2 regions of the Priestia sp. Y58 genome follow, and region 2 is predicted to be linked to the other one. Evidence: predicted binding sites of a transcription regulator. Region 2 holds the regulator's gene; the other holds the start of a gene.
What was found. The regulator LexA, encoded in region 2, represses DNA repair genes until DNA is damaged. The targets are predictions, from matches to a motif close to CGAACATATGTTCG.

Region 1 (11,344 bases), on a different contig from region 2:
ACGTTCTATAAATGGCTAACGCCTGATGGAAACTGGATTAACGAAAAAGGTATAAAACCAACAGTAGAAGTCAAGCAGCCGGATTATTATTATGCAAATCCAATTCAAGTTGATAAAAAGCCATTAACACGTGATATGACAGGTGACCAAGTTAAGAATGCTCAAGTGATGCTAAAAGGCCTTGGCTTTGAACCTGGACGTACAGACGGATATTTTAGTAAAGAGACAGAAACAGCTGTAACTGCATTCCAAAAAGCCAATAAGCAAAAAGCTACAGGTGAAATCGATGAAGATACAGCAGCGCTTTTACAAACAAAACTTCTAGAAAAAATTAAATCAAAAGATGAAGATCGTCAGCTTCAAACGGCTTTAAAGCTAGCTAGTCAATAAGAAGTAGAAAAAGTTCCGTGCTTTTCCAAAGCGCGGAACTTTTTTAGTAAAAACAACATTGTCGGTTAGTGATGCATTTTGATAAAATAAAGAAGCCTATGATACATAACAATCAATCGTAAATGTTGTAATAAAAATGTGAAAAATACAGGTGGTGAAAAAATGGATTTTGCATTAGAGCTCTTAAAAGGTATCGGGCGTTTGTTTTTACATCCGTTAACTTATTTATTTCTGCTCGTCTCGTTTTTTGTAGGTCTTTCTCGCGTCAAGAGAGAGCGTCAGAATTTTCATGTTCGCGTGTTTGATTTTATTTTAGAAGCAAAATATTTATTTTTTCCAGGTATCATTATTGGGTTGATTTTATCCGTTGTTACCGTGTTGCTAGGTGTCTATGTATCTATAGGAATGATTGTACTTGTAGCTGTTTTAACTTTTATCATAAGCGGCCCTTGGACGTTTAAATGGCTTTCTCCTTCTTACACCGTAGGACTGGCTGTGCTTGCAACCTTGCTTATTCCGGCATCTGGTTTCGGTGAAGGATTTATTCAAACGTGGTCTGTGCAAGCCCATAACGCAGATCTACCTTCCCTGACTATTTTAATGTCTCTGCTTGTATTAGCAGAAGGATATTTAATTTGGAAATTTGGAGCAAAAGGTACGTCTCCAGCCATTGTGAAAAGTAAAAGAGGGCAGGAAATTGGGGCTCATTACTCTCAAAAATTATGGGTAGTCCCGCTTTTTGTCTTAATTCCAGGCAGCGCCATTACGTCTGTGTTTCCATGGTGGCCTGTGTTATCTATTGACGGAACATCATTTAGCTTGTTTTTTGTTCCTTTTGCTATCGGTTTTTATCAGCGAATTCAAAGTATGGTGCCGTTTAAATCTATTGAATTTACCGGTAAGCGTGTATTAGCATTAGGCGTGGGATTAACGATCATTACGATTGCTGCCATTTTTTATCCTCTTGCCGCTGTAGCTGTTGTTATTCTAGCGATCATAGGAAGAGAGTCGATTCGTTTGCAACAGCGTCGAAGCGATGAAAAAGCGCCCGCACTATTTACTAAGCGCACACAAGGTTTGGTTGTATTAGGAATCATCCCTCATTCTCCGGCAGAGAAAATGGGTTTGAAAGTAGGAGAAGTGATTATTAAGGTAAATGGAATCGCTGTATCTGAAGTCCATAAATTTTATGAAGCATTACAAGTTAATAACCGTGCTTTTTGTAAGCTAGAAGTTATTGACGAAAATGGAGAAGTTCGCTTTACTCAGCGAGCATTGTATGACAACGAACATCATGAACTAGGTATTTTGTTTGTACACAATTATACAAAACGTGATTCACAAGCTGGTTAAAAGACGGATAAAAAGGAGAAATGTTTGTGGAAGTCAAAACGATTGCCGCAGTTTTTCTACCCGCCATATTGCTTGTTCTGTTTGCTAGAGTAACATATAACTTATATGTTGCCACAGCGCTGACGCTTTTGTTGATAGCTGTTTCTGTATATAAAGGGTACGCAGATTATCCGCTTATTATTTTAATAGATTTACTTTCAGCAGCCATCGGTTTTATATATGCAAAAAGCATGCTAGCAGCTGGAAAATAAAGATTGTTGGTTTGATGATAAGTTAATCGCTTGTTATTAAACTGTACACAAAAGCTCTCTGCACAACGTGGAGAGCTTTTTTATGTAAAAAAATGAGTTAGAACTTATAACAATATTGTTCCGGTTCATTTAACGAGCGAGTATAATCAAATTAATTAGACAAATATGTTTATGAATGAAATATTTTAAACACTTATGTATAAATTCATTTAAATAGGTGTACAGAAATGTGAGAAGGGTATAGAAAAATAAAATTATTAATCTGAAAATTTAGTTTATTTTTTGATTTTAAAAAATAAAAGGAGGTTTAGGATTGATGGAAGTATTAATGAGAACGATGTTTCAGTCGCTTGGCAAAAATCATTCAATGAACAAATTAGCTAAAAAGTATGGATTGAGGATGGGGGCAGCTCGTTTTGTTGCTGGAGACTCAACCGAATCAGCAATTCAAACATCTAAGGAGCTTAACAATAGTGGAAAAGTTGTTACACTCGATTATTTAGGAGAATTTGTTTTTACAGAAGAGGAAGCCAGGTTGTCTACTGCCATGTGCATTCAGACACTAGAAGCCATTGCAGAATCGGGAGTTCAATCAAATTTATCATTAAAGATGACTTCTTTAGGGTTGGATATTAGCAAAGAGCTTTGTATGGAAAATATGCGCAGAATTTTACACATGGCCAGAATGAATAATATTTTTGTTCGAATTGATATGGAAGACTACTTGCACTGCCAAATCTCCCTTGATATGTATAAAGAATTACGCAAAGAGTTCGATAATGTTGGAATTGTGATTCAAGCGTATCTTTATCGTACAGAACAAGATATGAATGACTTACATCAATATCAAGCCAATTTACGTCTAGTAAAAGGAGCTTATAAAGAATCACCAGAAGTATCATTTCCAGAAAAGAAAGACGTAGATGAAAACTATAAAAAAATCATTAAAATGCATTTATTAAATGGTCACTATACAGCTGTAGCAAGTCATGATGAAGAAATGATTCAGTACACAAAACGATTAGTAAGAGAAAATGGTATTTCAAATGACCAATTTGAGTTCCAAATGCTTTATGGAATTTGCGTAGAGCTGCAGGATCGTCTAGTAAAAGAAGGATATAAAGTAAGGGTTTATGTTCCTTACGGCATTGATTGGTTTGGGTATTTCATGAGACGCCTAGCCGAACGCCCTGCCAATGTATGGTTCGTATTAAAAAATTTCTCCAAATAAGTTCAGTCAAAGAAACATAAAAAATTCGACACAAGTACTCTGAGCTTCGTGTCGAATTTTTTAATTAGTTTAATCCGTATTCTTTGATTTTGTTATAAAGGGTGCCGCGTGAAATGCCAAGCAGATCTGCTGCTGCACTTTTATTTCCATAGGTTTTTTGAAGAGTCTCTTCTATTAGCCTAGCTTCTTGAAGAGACTCTTCTTCTTTTTGAACTTCTGTGAAAGAACTTGCATCTTTCAGATTGTCAGGTAGGTGCGTAAGGGTAATCAACGACTGATCGCTTAGAAAAATCATTCGTTCAATCGTATTTCTCAGCTCGCGAATATTGCCTGGCCAATCGTATTGCATAAAGGCTTCGAGAACTTCAGAGCTAATGAAAGGAGCCTTCTTTTTATACTTCTTGCTGAATTCCTGTACAAATTGCTGAGTCAATGCTTCGATGTCTTCTTTATGGTCTCGAAGCGGCGGAATAATAATGTTGATGACGGTCAGCAGATAGTAAAGATTTTCATGGAATTCACCGGCTTTTAGCAACTCTTCCAAAGGCGTCGTGGTAGAGGCTATAATTCGGGTTTGAACTTGAATTTCTTCCGTGCCTCCAACGTGATAAAAGGATCGTTCTTCCAAGTAACGGAGAAACTTAACTTGAATTTCAAGAGGCATTTTATCAATTTCTTCAATAAATAAAGTCCCGTTGTGAGCCTGCTCCAGTTTTCCCGCAATGGTTGTTGGATCTTCTGAAAAGACATCTTTTTGATGACCAAAGAGCTCAATTTCCAGGAGTCCCGATGGAATAGTGGCGCAATTTAAAGATAAAAAAGGTTCTTTATGTTTAGATCCCCCGTAGTGGATGGCCTGAGCCAGCATTTCTTTCCCAGAACCAGGTTCTCCTGTTAATAAAATAGGCATATCTGTAGATGCCACTTTTTTGGCAATGTCAACGGCTTGCTTAATTTCAGGACTGATACCCGCGAAAGAAGAAAATGGATTATCTTTTGGAATGAGAAGAGACACATCAATTTCTTCATTTAATCTTACAATATTGGTAATGTCGTGTTCAGTTGCGACTCCACCTATGACTCGATTGTTTCTTATAATAGGAGATGCATTGATGAGCACGTGAGTTTGTTCATTAGGACGATGATACGTTCCGCGTACAGGGCGCCCTTCATTTAGAATCGTATGTAGAATGATTGATTCATCTTTGAAATGCTCTCCGATTTTTCTACCCATAATATCATCTCTCTGAATCTTATACGTATGTTCCGCAGCAGTGTTCCACAAGATTACATTTCCTTCATTATCGACCGCTGTCACTGCATCATTAATGGTTTCTGCCAATGTATCAAAATAGGAAGCTAATATCTCATTTTGGCTATGCAAATGTGTAATCCACTGTGAAGGTGTTACAAGTCCTATTGTGGTTTCTTGGTTTTCTGCTTGAATGAGGACTGGTCTGTTCCAGTTTGTGTTGGCTTGTAAATTGGCTAACGTAGAAGTAGAAGATGAAGGCCAATTTGTATCCGTTATTACTTTTTTTATGGAAGATGCCTCGTCATGACCCGTTAACAGGTATCGTTCATCTTTTTGTATTACATAAAAGGTACTTGCTGTGACTACAACGAAGTCATAGTTTGAAAGTTCAGATTTCACTTTAGCTAAAGAAGTTGATTCTTCAACTGTTATAAAGGAGTTATTTATAAGAACTTGATCAACGCTTGCCATACTAAACCCCTCTCAGTACATATTTTTTATACTGTATCATAATTTAGAAATTGGCGCAAAAGCCTATCTTTTTCAAACAATTACGCAGCTTACTTTCTTTTATTGCTTTCATCCAAAGAGTTGTATTCCCTTCGAAAAGGGTAGTATAAGAATTTAGTGGGTAATAAAGTAACAGGGTAAAAAATAAAAACAAACAAACACTATATAAGATTAATACTCATTAGTTTCATTTATGATTATAAAGTGATAAAATACGAATATCAGTTCGTGTTTTCGGTTTTTACATATCGTAATAAAAAATAGATAAAACAAGAAAATGGAAACGGAGGCCTTCATTTGAAAGATCAGTTTGAATTAGTATCCCCATATCAACCGCAAGGTGATCAGCCAAAGGCAATTGAAAAGATTGTGAAAGGAATTAAAGAAGGTAAGCAGCATCAAGTTTTGTTAGGTGCTACAGGAACGGGAAAAACCTTCACCATGTCTAATGTTATTAAGGAAATAAATAAGCCGACATTAATTATGGCTCATAACAAAACGCTTGCTGGTCAATTGTACAGTGAGTTTAAAGAGTTTTTCCCTAATAACGCAGTTGAATACTTTGTCAGTTACTACGATTACTATCAGCCTGAAGCTTATGTACCTCAAACAGATACATTTATTGAAAAAGATGCAAGCATTAATGATGAAATTGATAAACTTCGGCACTCGGCAACTTCTGCTCTTTTTGAACGAAAAGATGTCATTATTATTGCCAGCGTGTCCTGTATTTATGGATTAGGGTCTCCGGAAGAATACAAAGAAATGGTCGTATCTCTTCGAGTAGGAATGGAAAAAGAGCGGAATCAGCTGCTTCGTACGCTAGTGGATGTACAGTACGAAAGAAACGATATTGACTTTAAGCGCGGAACGTTTCGCGTTCGCGGCGATGTTGTGGAGATTTTTCCTGTATCTCGAGATGAACACTGTATTCGCGTCGAGTTTTTCGGAGATGAAATTGACCGCATTCGAGAAGTTGACGCTCTAACAGGAGAAATTATTGGAGATCGTGAACATGTAGCTATCTTCCCGGCATCCCACTTTGTCACGAGAGAAGAAAAAATGCGTGTTGCTATTCAAAACATTGAAAAAGAATTAGAAGAACAGCTAGAGAAGCTAAAAGAAGCAGGAAAGCTTTTAGAAGCGCAGCGCTTGGAGCAGCGCACGCGCTACGATCTAGAAATGATGAGAGAGATGGGCTTTTGTTCGGGAATCGAGAACTACTCTCGTCATTTAACGCTTCGTCCAGCTGGTTCTACACCTTATACACTGCTGGACTTCTTCCCGGAAGATTTCCTTCTTGTTGTGGATGAATCACACGTTACGATTCCTCAAGTTAGAGGAATGTATAATGGAGACCAAGCGCGTAAACAAGTATTAGTAGACCATGGTTTCCGCCTGCCGTCTGCATTAGATAACCGCCCGCTTAAATTTGATGAATTTGAACAGCATATTAACCAAATTGTTCATGTTTCTGCAACACCAGGTCCTTACGAACTTGAGAAGGCACCTGATGTGATTGAACAAATTATCCGTCCAACGGGATTATTGGATCCAAATATTGAAGTTCGACCAATTGAAGGACAGATTGATGATTTAATTGGAGAAATTCACGACCGGATTAAGCGAAATGAACGAGTGCTCGTTACGACGTTAACAAAGAAAATGTCTGAGGATTTAACGAACTACTTAAAAGAAATTGGCATTAAAGTTCAATACCTTCACTCTGAGGTGAAGACGCTCGAGCGTATTGAAATTATCCGAGAGCTGCGGCTTGGAAAATATGATGTGCTTGTAGGAATTAACTTACTTCGTGAAGGTTTAGATATTCCGGAAGTTTCGTTAGTAACCATATTAGATGCCGACAAAGAAGGATTCTTGCGTTCAGAACGATCGCTTATTCAAACCATCGGACGTGCTGCGCGAAATGCTAATGGACATGTCATTATGTATGCAGATCGCATCACAAACTCCATGGACATTGCTATCAATGAGACCAAGCGTCGTAGAAGTATTCAAGAAGCTTACAATGAAGAGCATGGTATTACACCGACAACGATTCAAAAAGAAGTTCGAGGCTCAATTCGTGCAACAGTAGTAGCAGAAGATACAGAAACGTATGAAGAAGCACCGGCATTTGATAAGCTCAACAAAAAAGAAAAAGCAAAGCTCGTAGAAGAAATGGAACAAGAAATGAAAGAAGCAGCCAAAGCGCTTAACTTTGAACGCGCAGCTGAGCTTCGTGACTTGATTCTAGAATTAAAAGCGGAAGGGTGATAAAACATGGCGATGGAAAAAATCGTGGTAAAAGGTGCACGAGCCCACAATTTGAAAAATATCGATATTGAAATCCCGCGAGACAAATTAGTGGTATTAACAGGGTTATCAGGTTCTGGTAAATCTTCTTTGGCTTTTGATACAATCTATGCAGAAGGACAAAGACGTTATGTCGAGTCGCTTTCGGCATATGCAAGACAGTTTTTAGGTCAAATGGATAAGCCCGATGTAGATTCAATCGAAGGATTGTCGCCTGCTATTTCAATCGATCAAAAAACAACGAGCCGAAATCCTCGTTCAACCGTCGGAACTGTGACCGAAATCTATGACTATTTGCGCCTTTTGTTTGCTCGTGTAGGAAAGCCGATTTGTCCTAATCATGGAATTGAAATTACATCTCAAACGATTGAGCAAATGGTAGATAGAATTTTAGAATACCCTGAACGCACAAAACTTCAAGTACTGGCACCTGTGGTATCTGGACGAAAAGGTACCCATGTAAAAGTGTTAGAAGATATTAAAAAGGAAGGGTACGTTCGCATTCGAGTAGACGGAGAAATGCGTGAAATAACAGAAGAAATTGAACTGGAAAAAAACAAAAAGCACTCCATTGAAGTAGTGATTGATCGCGTTGTTGTAAAAAAAGGTGTAGCCGCTCGTTTGTCGGACTCTTTGGAATCAGCTCTTCGCCTTGGAGAAGGGAAAGTAATTATTGATGTGATAGGTGAAGAAGAACTGCTTTTTAGTGAGCATCATGCTTGTCCAAAATGTGGTTTCTCCATTGGAGAACTTGAGCCCCGCATGTTTTCATTTAATAGTCCGTACGGGGCGTGTCCAACGTGTGACGGGTTAGGAACGAAATTGGAAGTGGATAAAGATTTAGTTATTCCTAACTATGACTTAACGCTTCGTCAGCACGCAATTGCACCTTGGGAGCCAACAAGTTCTCAATACTATCCGCAGCTGCTTGAAGCCGTATGTACACATTACGGCATCGATATGGACGTGCCGGTGCGAGATATCCCGGAACATTTATTTGATAAAGTATTATATGGCAGCGGTAAAGAAAAAATTTACTTTCGCTATGAAAATGATTTTGGCCAAGTAAGAGAAAATCATATCGAATTTGAAGGCGTGCTTCGGAACGTAGAGCGCCGTTATCATGAAACAAGTTCAGATTATATCCGTGAGCAAATGGAAAAGTACATGGCTCAGCAAGCTTGTCCAAAATGTAAAGGAAATCGCTTAAAGCGTGAAAGCTTAGCGGTGCTTATTGACGAAAAGCATATAGGAGATACAACCCGCTTCTCCGTAAAAGAAGCATATGATTTTTTTGAAAGTCTCAGCCTATCTGAAAAAGACATGAAGATTGCGGATATGATACTGCGTGAAATTCGTGAGCGTCTAAGCTTTCTCATTAACGTGGGACTTGATTACTTAACATTAAACCGCTCTGCTGGAACTCTCTCAGGAGGAGAAGCACAGCGGATTCGTTTAGCTACTCAAATTGGTTCTCGTTTGACGGGGGTTCTTTATATTTTAGATGAACCTTCTATCGGTCTTCATCAGCGTGACAATGATCGCTTAATTCGCACGATGCAAGATATGCGCGATATTGGAAATACGTTGATTGTTGTAGAACATGACGAAGATACGATGATGGCAGCTGATTATTTAATTGATATCGGACCAGGAGCTGGCGTACACGGGGGTGCTGTTGTTTCTCAAGGTACGCCTCAGGAAGTGATGGAGGATGAAAACTCTTTAACGGGTCAATATCTATCAGGAGAGAAGTTTATTCCTCTTCCAGCGGAAAGACGGTCAATAGATAAAGATCGAATGATTGAAATTATAGGAGCAAAAGAAAACAATTTAAAAAATGTAAAAGCAAAGCTTCCGTTAGGTATGTTCACGGCTGTTACAGGTGTATCTGGATCAGGTAAGAGTACGCTAGTAAATGATATCCTTCATAAATCATTGGCGCAAAAGCTGCATAAAGCAAAAAGCAAAGCAGGAGAACATAAAGAAATCAAAGGCATTGAACACTTAGATAAAGTCATTGATATTGATCAGTCTCCCATAGGCCGTACGCCTCGTTCGAACCCTGCAACGTATACAGGTGTATTCGATGACATCCGAGATGTATTTGCCCAAACAAACGAAGCAAAAGTGCGTGGATATAAAAAAGGTCGTTTTAGCTTTAACGTGAAAGGCGGCCGCTGTGAAGCTTGTCGAGGAGACGGTATTATTAAAATTGAAATGCATTTCTTGCCAGATGTATACGTCCCTTGTGAAGTCTGCCACGGCAAACGATATAACCGTGAAACTTTAGAAGTGAAATACAAAGATCAAAATATTTCAGATGTGTTGGATATGACCGTTGAAGACGCGCTTCACTTCTTTGAAAATATTCCAAAGATTAAGCGCAAGCTGCAGACAATTTACGATGTAGGACTTGGCTATATCACGCTTGGACAGCCGGCTACTACTTTATCTGGTGGAGAGGCACAGCGTGTAAAGTTAGCTTCAGAGCTTCACCGCCGCTCAACAGGAAGAACGCTGTACATTTTAGACGAACCGACTACCGGTCTTCATGTCGATGATATTGCACGATTATTAAAAGTGCTCCAGCGTTTAGTTGAAAATGGAGATACGGTTCTATTGATCGAACATAATTTAGACGTCATCAAAGCTGCTGATTACCTGCTTGATTTAGGACCTGAAGGTGGAGATAAAGGCGGACAAATTGTGGCTACGGGTACGCCAGAAGAAGTGTCAAAAGTAAAAGAATCCTATACGGGTCATTATTTGAAGCCAATTTTAGAACGTGACCGCAAGCGTATGGAGAAAAAAGTTGAAAAAGCAGAGGCATTAACTCGTTAAAAGACACCAGCATTGGTGTCTTTTTTATAAAGAATGAAACTTTTTAACTCATTAAACCGTAATACATGATATAAGGAGCTGATTATTATGGAAGGAAATCGCATACTATCTTCCTTAAATTATTTTAGCGTTTTCTTTGCACCATTTTTATTACCTATTATTATTTATTTTGTTGTTCATAACATAGAAGTAAAGGAACATGCAAAAACTGCATTTTTGTCACATTTATTACCTATCGCTACAGCGATCTTATTCTTATTTTTCTTGCTTCCTGCTCTTACTGGCTCTAGTGGAACGGTATTTATTCTTTTAATTGTAGCTTTAGTTATTGTTTCTTTAGTTAATGTTGTTGTGTTTGTATGGAATATTGTAAAAGGGATACAAATATTAAGCAGATAGAAAGTTAAATGACTAAAACGTAAAGAGGAGATGGAACGTATGAGTGAAAAGCGCAAACAAATTTTACAGATGGTAGAAGAAGGGAAACTTAGCGTAGATGAGGCTTTAACTTTGCTAAATTCACTGGAAAAAGACTCAGCTAATGATTCTTCCTATGCTACGCCTGATAAAGCTGAGCTATCCCCTTATGTAGGAGGAAAACAGAAAAAAACGTACGCTTCTAAGTCATCTCAAAGCTCTTTAAAGGAAAAATTATTTACATTTGTAGATCAAACGGTAAAAAAAGTAAAAGAAGGAGATTTAGATTTTAACTTTGGTCCTTCGATTGACGTTCAGCACATCTTTCAACAATCAGAAGCATATATTCAAGAGATTGACGTAGATTTAGCAAATGGAAGCGTTCAACTCCGCCCTTGGGGGAGTACAGAAGTACGAATAGAATGTGAAGCTGCTATCTACAAAGTAGAGAATTCGGATGAAGCGCGCCGCACTTTCTTGCAGCATACGGCATTTTCCATCGAAAATGGCAAATTGCGCTTTGCAATTCAGCAAAAGCAAATGAAGGTGAAAGCGATTATTTATATTCCAGAAATGGAATATGAACGCGTCAAGCTCCGTATGTTTAATGGTTCAATCGATGGGGAAAGACTAAGCGTACGAGACCTGAAAGCCAAAACAGCTAATGGTACCATCCGCTTTTACGATGTGAACAGCCATTCTCTTGAAATGGAGACATCAAACGGGCATATGGAACTTTCTCGAATACTCGCTTCGAAATGTGAGCTTGAAACAATC
Region 2 (11,344 bases):
CTTTTTTATCATGTGTTTTCTGATGCGAACAGCTTTTATGTTTTAAATCGATCTTTTAATAAATTCCATAGGGAACTCACTCCGAGACTAATGCTGATCAGAATTCCTGATAGAGCTACTATTAAAGCGATATATTCAAAGATAGAAAACTGCTTCATACTATCCCAATTGATGTTTCCCTTTAGTTTGCTAATAACTAAATTCATTCCGTAAATACCGGAAAGAACCGTATAAATCGTTAAAATCAATAATAAGTAATTGTGACGTTTGGCTGCGATTTTCTCTTGATTTTGGTACAAAGTACCAAGGGTTTCTTTGACTTCTTGATAAAGAGAATTGATGTGGAAGATTTTTTTAAAGAGCTCAGAAAACTCTTGACCTTCTGTGCGAGAGCTAATTTCTAAAAATAAATATTTACCTGAAAATACGGTAATAGAGCGGATTAGTCGTTCAATGCCCTCTGAATTTTTATGAAACGTGAGCTGAGAATACTCATAAGATAGTTTTAGCAACACGATTTTATAGAAAAAATGTAAAAATAAATTATAGTAATGCTGGCCAAATAGATGATTCATCAAAAGCTGATCCGTTTTAGAGTCTGCCGATTTAGAAATACATGAAAACACATGGTCTGTTATGACGTAATAAGTTTCAGGAGCCCACCTTTCATACACATGTTTAGTATTATACGTTTTAATATACTCATGATTGTGTGCAGAAATAAACGCTTTCCCGTCAGGCGTATAGCTATTTAGCTGCCCAGTACGAAATAAAGTTGTGGAATTAATCTCTTGCTCTTTATTTACCGTTACATAACTTAACACAAACATCCGTTCATCGATAAAATAAGGAAGGCTCCCAACGTGCTGTTCACGCGTGGCTTCTTTCTTGATGTGTTCGTTCAAAAATGGCGCAAGCTGTGAAAAAATATAATCTTGTACTTTGCTATAGCGATGATGTTCATAGGTAATGGTGGATCCATGCTCTTCAGCAAGCTTCGGTTCTAATACACGAAAATGATTCATGAATTCTAAAATATCATCATAGGTATAATGATCATGGCTCATCTCAGTGCGAATGGTCATGACGCCAATTTCAAAAGGACATAAAAAAACATCCACAGACAGCACGTTGCTAGACACGGTGGTGGAGGAAGTGTGTAACGTAATGGTATGGTCTATTTTTTTGGAAAATCGAAGCAACCCTTCTTTTTCGCACGAGTCAGGGAATAGAATACATTCAATGTAAGGAAGAAAATATTGATCCAGGCTATCATGAGATACGTAATACTGTTCTCCGTAGTATTCTTTTTCTAAATGTTTGTTTTGAATGGAAAAAAACTCGAACAAATTTTCTTTCAGTGCATGAACAAGCTGCTCTTTATTTTTTCGATCAAAAGAAAAAGGAAAAAGAAACATGTTCATTGCTTTGGTAGGTACAATGGTTTGAAATGATTCTGTTTTCCTTGGTGTATTGGTCATAAACTACATCCTTCTTATGGTCGGTTGTATTTCCTTGTAAGAGTCGCGGAAATGCAGATAGAAAGTAAAAAGTGAAACAAGCTTTACAAAAACCGTTCTACCTGCTTGCGATGATTCAACGTATCATTTATAATATGCCAATTTTTTTAGAAAACAAACGTAAAAAAACCAACTAACATCATGATTAGTTGGCTTTACATACAGTGTCTGATTAGTGAATCGTGCGATATACACCAGTTACTTTTCCTAAAATCGTTACGTGGCGAAGAATAATAGGCGCCATCGTTGAATTTTCAGGCTGTAAACGAACGAAATTTTCTTCTTTGAAGAAACGTTTTACCGTTGCTTCGTTATCCTCGGTCATAGCGACCACAATATCTCCATTATTAGCCGTTTGCTGCTGACGTACGATTACCATATCGCCATCTAGAATACCTGCTTCAATCATACTTTCTCCCATAATTTCAAGCATAAATACATGATCATCTGGAGAAACGAATTTATCTGGAAGAGGGAAATATTCTTCCACATTTTCAACGGCTGTTATAGGAAGACCCGCTGTTACTTTACCGATAACAGGAACATTAATGACATTGCTTTTAGGGATGTTTACTTCATCTAGTTGAAGAACTTCGATTGCTCTTGGTTTTGTTGGATCTCTGCGAATTAACCCTTTGCTTTCTAAACGAGCTAAATGCCCGTGTACAGTGGAGCTAGAGGCTAATCCTACCGCTTCCCCAATCTCGCGAACAGAAGGCGGATAACCTTTTAATTTTACTTCGTGCTTAATAAAATCTAGTATGTCTTGTTGACGTTTTGATAGCTTCATATTTTTCACCTCGATTTTAGCTATTCTTTAGGTGAATTATACCACGTGATGTGTCAATATACAAACATAAGTTCGAAGAATTCCATTGACAGAAACAAATGTTCTCAATAAAATAAGAACATATATTCTGATAGGGGGATCATAATATGCAACAATTCTTACATTCTATGAAACATTACGCTATTTTTTTTGCAGTTATCGCTGCACTTACATATGTATTGACGCTGGTTTTAGGAGCGGATAAAGTAGATTTAGACAAATATTCAACGGTTACTATTACAAAAGGAGATACGCTTTGGGACTTGTCCAACAAGTATCATAATCACCATCATTTGACCACCAATGAATTTGTCAAATGGGTTGAAGACGTCAATGATTTAAACTCAGATACTGCCCAGTCTTTATCACCTGGAGATAAATTATATATTCCTGTTTTAAAAAAAGAGTTACATAATCAAGTGGCAATTGAACAGTAGTGTGTAACGGCCGTTCCTGAATATTGTTAGAAGCCGAAAAGGTCGTGATAAAAGTGGACGCCATTATTTATTGCCGTGTCAGTACGGATAAAAAAACCCAAGAAACATCTTTACAGCGCCAGCAAGAAGAATTAAAAAAGCTTGCTGATCTTCACCATCTAGAGGTGAAAAAAGTCGTGATGGAAAAAGCAAGCGGATATGATGTAGACAGAGAGGGTATTTTGGATGTTCTTCATACAATGAAAGAAGAGAAAATATCCGTGCTGCTCATTCAAGACGAAACACGATTAGGCAGAGGAAATGCCCGAATTGCGCTGCTTCATGCTTTTCATAAAGAAAATGCTACCATCTATACGATTAGTCATCAAGGTCAGCTTCAGCTTTCAGAATCTGATTCAATGGTGTTAGATATTATTAGCTTAGTGGAAGAGCATCAGCGGAAATTACATAATGCTAAAATTAAAAGAGGAATGAAAAGAGCCGTAGAAAACGGTTATCGTCCGCAGAAAAATTTAAAAAATCAAGGAGTTAACTCGGGAAGGGAAAAAAAAGAAGCGCCGATTGAAGAAATTGTCCGCCTTCGTCATAACGGCTTAACCTTTGCTGAAATTTCAGTTACGCTAAAAGGTTTTGGTCATAATATTTCAAAAGCGACGGTACATCGCCGCTATCAAGAGTACCAAGAGAGTGCTCAATCTCTTGATAAAACGAAAGAGATTTAGTAAGATGACTACATGTTGCCGGAGCGGTTCGGTAATTTTAATTATTGATTATAAGGAGATAGGTTTTATATGCTATCAAAAGATAAACTTGCTCGTATTAATGCTCTTTCAAAAAAGGCAAAGGCTGAAGGGCTGACAGAATCTGAAGCGAAAGAACAGCAAGAGCTACGTCAGGAATATTTAAAAGTTTTCCGACAATCTATGACAAATCACCTTCACACGATTAAAGTTGTGGACGAAGAAGGTAAAGATGTTACGCCTAAGAAGTTAAAAGAGAGTAAAAAGAAGCGTCTTCACTAAGATGTTCTAGTAAAACTAGAGGGAGTGTTCCCTCTAGTTTTTTGTATATTTTTAATAAGGGGCACAAAAACTGTAAAAGTGGAAATTTTTTTGGTTCAAGTATTGTACAAATAAGCAAATCATTAGTATGATAACATATGTACATAGTTTTGAAAGGAATGAAGAGTATGACACAACGTATTGAAGATCTTTCGATTGCAACAATTCGTACTTTATCAATCGATGCGATTGAAAAAGCAAATTCAGGTCACCCAGGTATGCCAATGGGAGCTGCTCCAATGGCATATACATTGTGGACAAAATTCATGAACATCAATCCAAAGAATCCAAACTGGTTCAACCGTGACCGCTTTGTATTATCAGCAGGACACGGATCGGCACTATTATACAGCTTGCTTCATTTAGCTGGATATGACTTATCAATTGAAGACCTTAAAAACTTCCGTCAATGGGGAAGTAAAACACCAGGTCATCCAGAGTTCGGTCATACAGCAGGTGTTGATGCAACAACTGGTCCACTAGGACAAGGTATTGCAATGGCTGTTGGTAAAGCAATGGCAGAACGTCATTTAGCTGAAACATACAACAAAGAAGGTTTAGAAATTGTAGACCACTTTACGTATGGTATTTGTGGTGACGGAGACTTAATGGAAGGTGTATCTGCTGAAGCAGCTTCATTAGCGGCACACTTAAAATTAGGACGTTTAGTTGTTTTATACGATTCAAATGATATTTCTTTAGACGGAGATTTAGATCGCTCGTTCTCTGAGAACGTAGAAGATCGTTTCAAAGCTTACGGATGGCAAGTAATCCGCGTTGAAGACGGCAATGACTTGACAGCGATTGCAAACGCAATTGAAGAAGCAAAAGGCGATTTAACACGCCCAACGCTAATTGAAGTAAAAACAACAATCGGATTTGGTTCTCCAAACCACGCGGGTACTTCTGGCGTGCACGGTTCTCCATTAGGTTCCGATGAAACAAAATTAACAAAAGAAGCTTATGCATGGACATTTGAAGAAGATTTCTATGTGCCGGAAGAAGTGTATGCTCACTTCAAAGCTACAATTGCTGAAGATGGCCAAAAGAAAGAAAACGAATGGAACGATGTATTTGCACAGTATAAAGAAAAATATCCTGAACTAGGTCGTCAATTTGAACTAGCAGTAGAAGGAAAGTTACCGGAAGGCTGGGAAGAAACGCTTCCAGCATACGAAACGGGTTCAAGCTTAGCTAGCCGTGCTTCTTCTGGAGAAGTATTAAACGCAGTAGCACAAGCTGTACCTCAATTCTTCGGCGGTTCAGCTGACTTAGCTGGCTCAAATAAAACAATGATTAAAGGTTCAGAAGACTTCACTGCAGCTGATTACAGCGGACGTAATATCTGGTTCGGTGTACGTGAATTTGCAATGGGAGCTGCATTAAACGGTATGGCTCTACACGGCGGTGTAAAAGTATTCGGAGGAACATTCTTTGTATTTTCTGATTATCTTCGCCCAGCAATTCGCTTAGCAGCTTTAATGAAGCTTCCTGTAACATATGTATTCACACATGACAGTATCGCAGTTGGAGAAGACGGCCCAACACATGAGCCAATTGAACAATTGCCATCACTTCGTGCAATGCCAGGTCTTTCAGTGGTTCGTCCTGCAGATGCAAATGAAACAGCTGCTGCATGGCGCTTAGCATTAGAGTCAACTGACCGCCCAACGGCGCTTGTATTGACTCGTCAAAACTTGCCAACACTTGAAGGTACAAAAGAAAATGCATACGAAGGCGTGTCTAAAGGCGCGTACGTTGTATCTAAAGCTGGTAAAGACCAAGCGGATGCATTAATACTTGCAACAGGCTCTGAAGTAAGCCTAGCAGTAGAAGCACAAAAAGCATTAGCTGCAGAAGGCATTGATGTATCTGTAGTAAGCATGCCTGCATGGGATCGTTTCGAAGAGCAATCTGCTGAGTACAAAGAAAGTGTTATCCCTAAATCAGTGAAAAAACGTTTAGGTATTGAAATGGCTTCTACACTTGGCTGGGAACGCTATGTTGGAGACGAAGGACAAGTTCTTGGTATTAATCACTTTGGTGCATCTGCTCCTGGTGAAACAATCATGAAAGAATTTGGTTTTACAGTTGAAAATGTAGTAGCAAAAGTGAAAAGCTTGCTTAATGCATAATTCTTTTTCATAAGAAAGAGCAGACTCCTGTGGTCTGCTCTTTTTTTCGACAAAAAAACAAAGGAATTTTTTCATCGATAGACAAGCATTGCGTACACCATTCGGTATAATGGTACAAAAAAGAACGAGCCGAAAGGGAGGATGAATCGTGAGAACGTATGAAGTATATTTAATGGAGGAAGAAGTTGCATCATCCTATTTTCGAAGAGAAAAGCTCATTTATCAGCTGCTGATTGAATATAGAATGAAACGTCACTTGCAGGAAACGCACTTACAAAAACAAGTTCATTACATTACTCGCCAACTGCCCATTTCATTTATTCAACGAGAATTGCTTCAGGCGTTTTCTCATTATCCTCATTTTTTTACTCATCAAGAGACGTTTGTGCTGGAATATCCTCATAAAAAAAGTCGAGCATCTATAAAATTAACGAATCGCTGTATAACAATTGAAGGAGATGGCAATGTTGATGCTGAGACAGCTTTTTTTGAAGTATTACGCAAGCTAGATCCTTGTTTTTTAGCAGTGAATTATGGAACGGATGAATACGGCTGGCTGAGGCCTGTGAAAACAAGAAAATTTGTGTAATTATTTAAGGAAATTGGAACGGAAATATTGTATAATAGCGTATGGTCTAGTACACTGTAAGTTAGACAACACGAAGGAGGAAGTAATACCATGGGAATGTATATTCTAGTTGGTGTTCTAGCATTAATTGTTGGGATAGCGCTAGGATTTTTCATTGCTCGTAAGTATATGATGAGCTATCTGAAGAAAAATCCACCAATTAATGAACAAATGTTAAAAATGATGATGATGCAAATGGGCATGAAACCATCGCAGAAAAAAATTAACCAAATGATGAAAGCAATGAACGGCCAAATTAAATAATGGTTAATTGGACAGACACTCTCTATTCAGAAGGGTGTCTTTTGTTTTATGATAGAGATAAGAAAATGGTTGTGGGGCTAGGGGGATACGATGAAAATTTTTCGAGAGTTATGGTGGTTTTTCAAACAGGAAAAAAAGTCTTACATAACGGGGATAGCGCTGCTCATTATTGTGGCAGCATTAGAACTTCTCCCGCCTAAAATTATTGGTTTAACGGTAGATGGCATTAAAGAAGGGACGCTGAATGGAAAGCGCTTAATGCAGATGGTTGGCATTTTGCTAGGAGCTGCTGTTGTGGCCTATTTCACAAGATACATATGGCGTATTATGATATTTGGTTCATCTGTTAAACTAGCCAAGCAGCTGAGAAATACCCTCTACACTCATTTTACCAAGATGAATCAGGCCTTTTATCAGCGGCGGCGAATTGGGGATTTGATGGCCCATGCAACGAATGATATTCAAGCTATTCAACAAACTGCAGGTTCGGGCGTTTTGACGCTCGTGGATTCGATTGTCACAGGAGGGCTTGTTCTATGCACAATGGCCCTCACAATCAGCTGGAAATTAACGCTTATTTGCCTTATTCCTATGCCGCTTATGGCCGTTTTAACAAGTTACTATGGTACATTGCTTCATGCGCGGTTTCATCACGCACAAGCAGCATTTTCTACTTTAAATGATAAGGTTCAAGAAAGCATTAGCGGAATTAAAGTCATTAAGACGTTTGGGGAAGAAGCAGCTGATGTCGAAGAATTTCGTATTAAGTCTGCAGATGTTGTTCAAAAGAACATGAAAGTAGCACGAGTAGATGCATTGTTTGATCCGACCATTTCGATTATTGTAGCACTTTCTTTTTTACTTGCTCTTATTTTTGGCAGCAAGATGGTGATTAGTGAAGAGTTAACACTGGGACAGCTTGTTACCTTTACAACTTATTTGGGCCTTCTTATTTGGCCGATGCTCGCGTTTGGCTGGTTATTTAACATTGTAGAACGAGGAAGAGCATCATATGACAGGGTATTTTCTTTATTAAAAGAAGAAAATTCGATTGAAGAAGCAGCGCACCCTAGTGTTAAAATGCCAACAGGAAATATTGAAGCTGTTATTCATAGGTTTTCGTATGGTAAAGCAGATGAATATACGTTAAACGAAATTTACTTTACACTTTCTCGCGGTCAAACGTTAGGGATTGTCGGAAAGACGGGTGCTGGGAAAACCACGCTTTTAAAGCTGCTGCTTCGTGAATTTGATGTAAGAGACGGAGCTGTTTTATGGGGAGGAAAAGACATTAAAGACTATGCTTTTGATTCACTGTACAAAAGCATTGGATATGTTCCTCAAGATCACTTTTTGTTTTCAACAACAGTCGCTGCTAATATCGCGTTCGGAAAAGAAGACGCAAGCAATCAAGAAATCCAAGAAGCAGCTAAAGTGGCAAATGTACATAGAGACATCCTCGATTTTACAGATGGCTATCAAACAATAGTAGGTGAAAAAGGCGTTTCGTTATCTGGTGGACAAAAACAGCGTATCTCGATTGCAAGAGCTCTTCTATTAGATCCTGAGCTTTTAATTTTAGACGACTCGCTATCAGCGGTAGATGGAAAAACGGAAGCGGGTATTTTACAAGCGTTGAAGCAAAAACGTCAAAATCGAACAACGATTATTACAGCGCATCGGCTGAGCTCGGTTACTCATGCAGACCTGATTCTTGTCCTTGATAAAGGGAAAATTATTCAGCGAGGAACTCATGAGGAACTGCTTAGCGTGAGCGGCTGGTATCAGGATATGTACGATAGACAGCAGCTTGAACGTGCGGTAGAAGAAGGAGAGACGAAAAATGAAAATTGAGCATTCTTCGGTACATAAACGTCTGTTTCGCTATACAATTCCGCATAAAAAATCATTTTTTTTAGCGTTCACACTATTATTAATTGCTACGGCTGCTGATTTATTAGGACCCATTTTGATTAAAATTTTCATTGACGATTATTTAACTCCTAAGTATTTGCCTCTTCAGCCTCTGGTGTGGCTTGCAAGCAGTTATTTGCTTTTACAGCTTTTAAAAATTGTCGTTCAATACTTTCAGCTTCTGCAGTTCCAAAAAATTGCGCTTCAAATTATTCAGCAGATTCGAATTGACGTTTTTTCTCATGTTCATCGCCTGGCTCTTCGCTTTTTTGACAACACGCCAACAGGAAGCCTGGTATCTCGAATTACAAATGACACGGAAGCCATGAAAGAAATGTTTGTGGAAGTCATCGCGGTTTTTATTCAAAATGGGGTATTTTTGGTCGGTATTTTTATAGCCATGTTTATGCTAGATGTGAAGCTGGCTTTTTATTGTTTAGTTCTTCTCCCGTTCATTTGGGGACTTATGAAGCTTTATCAGCATTACAGCGCTATTTACTACGGGCAGCTTCGAGAAAAGCTAAGCCAGTTAAATGCCAAGCTTCATGAGTCTTTGCAAGGCATGTCTATTATTCAGTTATTTCGTCAAGAAAAGCGGCTGCGCTCGGAATTTGAAGAAATCAATGATGAACATTACAAAGCGGGGATGCGCAATATTAAGTTGGATGGTTTGCTACTAAGACCGGCAGTCGAAATTCTTTACATTTTAGCCGTTATTCTTGTGCTCAGTTATTTTGGTATTTCCGTAGCTGACAGTCCTGTTAAAATTGGTGTTCTTTACGCGTTTATCAACTATTTGGATCGTTTTTTTGAACCTGTTAATGAAATGATGCAGCGTCTTTCTATGTATCAGCAAGCGATGGTATCAGCCTCTCGGGTATTTGACTTGATGGATGAAAAAGAAAAAAATCCAGTCATGACAGGAGAACAAAAGCAGGGGGTACAAAAAGGAACGGTAGAATTCAGAAATGTAACGTTTTCCTATGATGGTGTTCGAGATGTACTTTCTGATATATCGTTTACGGTAAACGAAGGAGAAACAGTGGCTTTAGTAGGCCATACGGGAAGCGGGAAAAGCTCCATCATTAATTTATTAATGCGTTTTTATGAGCAGCAAAAAGGAGACATTTTGATCGATAATAAACCGCTATCGTCTTTTTCAAATAAACAGCTTCGAGATGAGGTAGGGCTGGTGCTTCAAGATGCCTTTTTATTTGCAGATACCGTAAAACGAAATATTACGCTGCACGAAGACCATTTTTCTGATGAACAAGTAAAAGCAGCTGCGGAATTTGTTCAAGCTCACGCATTTATCGAAGCTCTTCCTAATAAGTATAATGAAGTGCTAGTCGAAAGAGGTTCCACTTTATCAAGCGGCCAGCGTCAGCTCTTAGCATTTGCAAGAACGGTCATCCGGAATCCTAAAATCCTTATTCTTGATGAAGCAACAGCACATATTGATACAGAAACAGAAGAAGCGATTCAAGAAGTGTTAAGAGATATGGGAAAAGGCCGTACAACAATTGCGATTGCCCATCGTTTATCCACTATTCAACACGCCGACTGTATTTTAGTACTGCATAAAGGAAAAATCGTCGAAAAAGGCACACATACTGAACTGCTAAACAAAGGCGGTTTGTACTATAATATGTATCAGCTTCAGCACAGTGAAAAAGAGGAGAATTTCAGCAAAGAAACAGGAGTAAAAGAGACTTATACAGAATTGATAGAGTGAAGGCAAAAAAAGAAACAACCTTCATGGAGAGGTTGTTTCTGTCGTTTGAGCAGGGAATTCATTGTAAACGTTTAATAAATGATCTAATTCTTGACTATGTTTAATAGCAGGTGGAGAATTTAATCCACTTACTCGGACTATGCGGATGAGTTCTTCTCGTTTCTTTTCAATCGCTAATAGAATATCTTTTTTGGCCAATGCTATGTATCCCTTCTAACAAGTCGTTTACCTAATTATACAAGATAATGGTACTATTTGAAAGAAGTGAGATAAGACAATTTGGTTACAAAATGGTAACGAAAAAGAACAAAAAGAACAAAAAAGGGAAGTGGGAAATGTGGGAGATTTAAATTTGTTTTTGGCATTTGGTGCAGGTTTTTTATCGTTTATTTCACCTTGCTGTTTGCCCTTGTACCCAGCTTTTTTATCGTACATAACGGGAGTATCAGTTAGCGAGCTAAAGGAAGGCGCTAAGTCACATCAGCGAAAAGCTTTTATTCACACAGCTTTCTTTTTGCTTGGGTTTTCTGTCATTTTTATTATGATTGGTTTTGCGACGTCCTTTATTGGTCAGTGGTTTTTTAACTATAAGGATTTAATTCGGCAGATTGGCGCTATTCTTATTATTTTCTTTGGTCTAGTTGTACTAGGGATTTTTAAGCCTCGAATTCTTATGCAAGAGCATAAGCTTAGATTCGCAAATAAGCCTGCTGGTCTCTTAGGTTCTTCTTTCATAGGCATGGCTTTTGCTGCGGGCTGGACTCCTTGCACGGGCCCTATTTTAGTGTCGGTTATGGCGCTTGCAGCGACAAACCCAGGCT

Region 1: a site for LexA is predicted at 5,206-5,219, ahead of uvrB (excinuclease ABC subunit UvrB). Genes of this name have one in related genera too.

Annotation. Positions count from the first base shown of each region.
Region 1 covers NZ_JAKWFL010000006.1:142,723-154,066, reverse strand. Annotated here, with positions in the region: gene MMB68_RS18845 (S41 family peptidase) at 1-390, shown strand, start outside; gene MMB68_RS18840 (PDZ domain-containing protein) at 553-1,743, shown strand; gene MMB68_RS18835 (DUF2198 family protein) at 1,770-1,994, shown strand; gene MMB68_RS18830 (proline dehydrogenase) at 2,311-3,225, shown strand; gene MMB68_RS18825 (sigma-54 interaction domain-containing protein) at 3,290-4,951, opposite strand; gene uvrB (excinuclease ABC subunit UvrB) at 5,288-7,267, shown strand; gene uvrA (excinuclease ABC subunit UvrA) at 7,274-10,150, shown strand; gene MMB68_RS18810 (hypothetical protein) at 10,238-10,549, shown strand; gene MMB68_RS18805 (DUF4097 family beta strand repeat-containing protein) at 10,589-11,344, shown strand, end outside.
Region 2 covers NZ_JAKWFL010000001.1:294,269-305,612, reverse strand. Annotated here, with positions in the region: gene MMB68_RS01690 (magnesium transporter CorA family protein) at 36-1,481, opposite strand; gene lexA (transcriptional repressor LexA) at 1,693-2,310, opposite strand; gene yneA (cell division suppressor protein YneA) at 2,457-2,786, shown strand; gene MMB68_RS01675 (YneB family resolvase-like protein) at 2,840-3,508, shown strand; gene MMB68_RS01670 (DUF896 domain-containing protein) at 3,578-3,808, shown strand; gene tkt (transketolase) at 3,976-5,982, shown strand; gene sirA (sporulation inhibitor of replication protein SirA) at 6,131-6,571, shown strand; gene MMB68_RS01655 (YneF family protein) at 6,662-6,874, shown strand; gene MMB68_RS01650 (ABC transporter transmembrane domain-containing protein) at 6,965-8,728, shown strand; gene MMB68_RS01645 (ABC transporter ATP-binding protein) at 8,718-10,523, shown strand; gene MMB68_RS01640 (aspartyl-phosphate phosphatase Spo0E family protein) at 10,545-10,721, opposite strand; gene MMB68_RS01635 (cytochrome c biogenesis CcdA family protein) at 10,861-11,344, shown strand, end outside.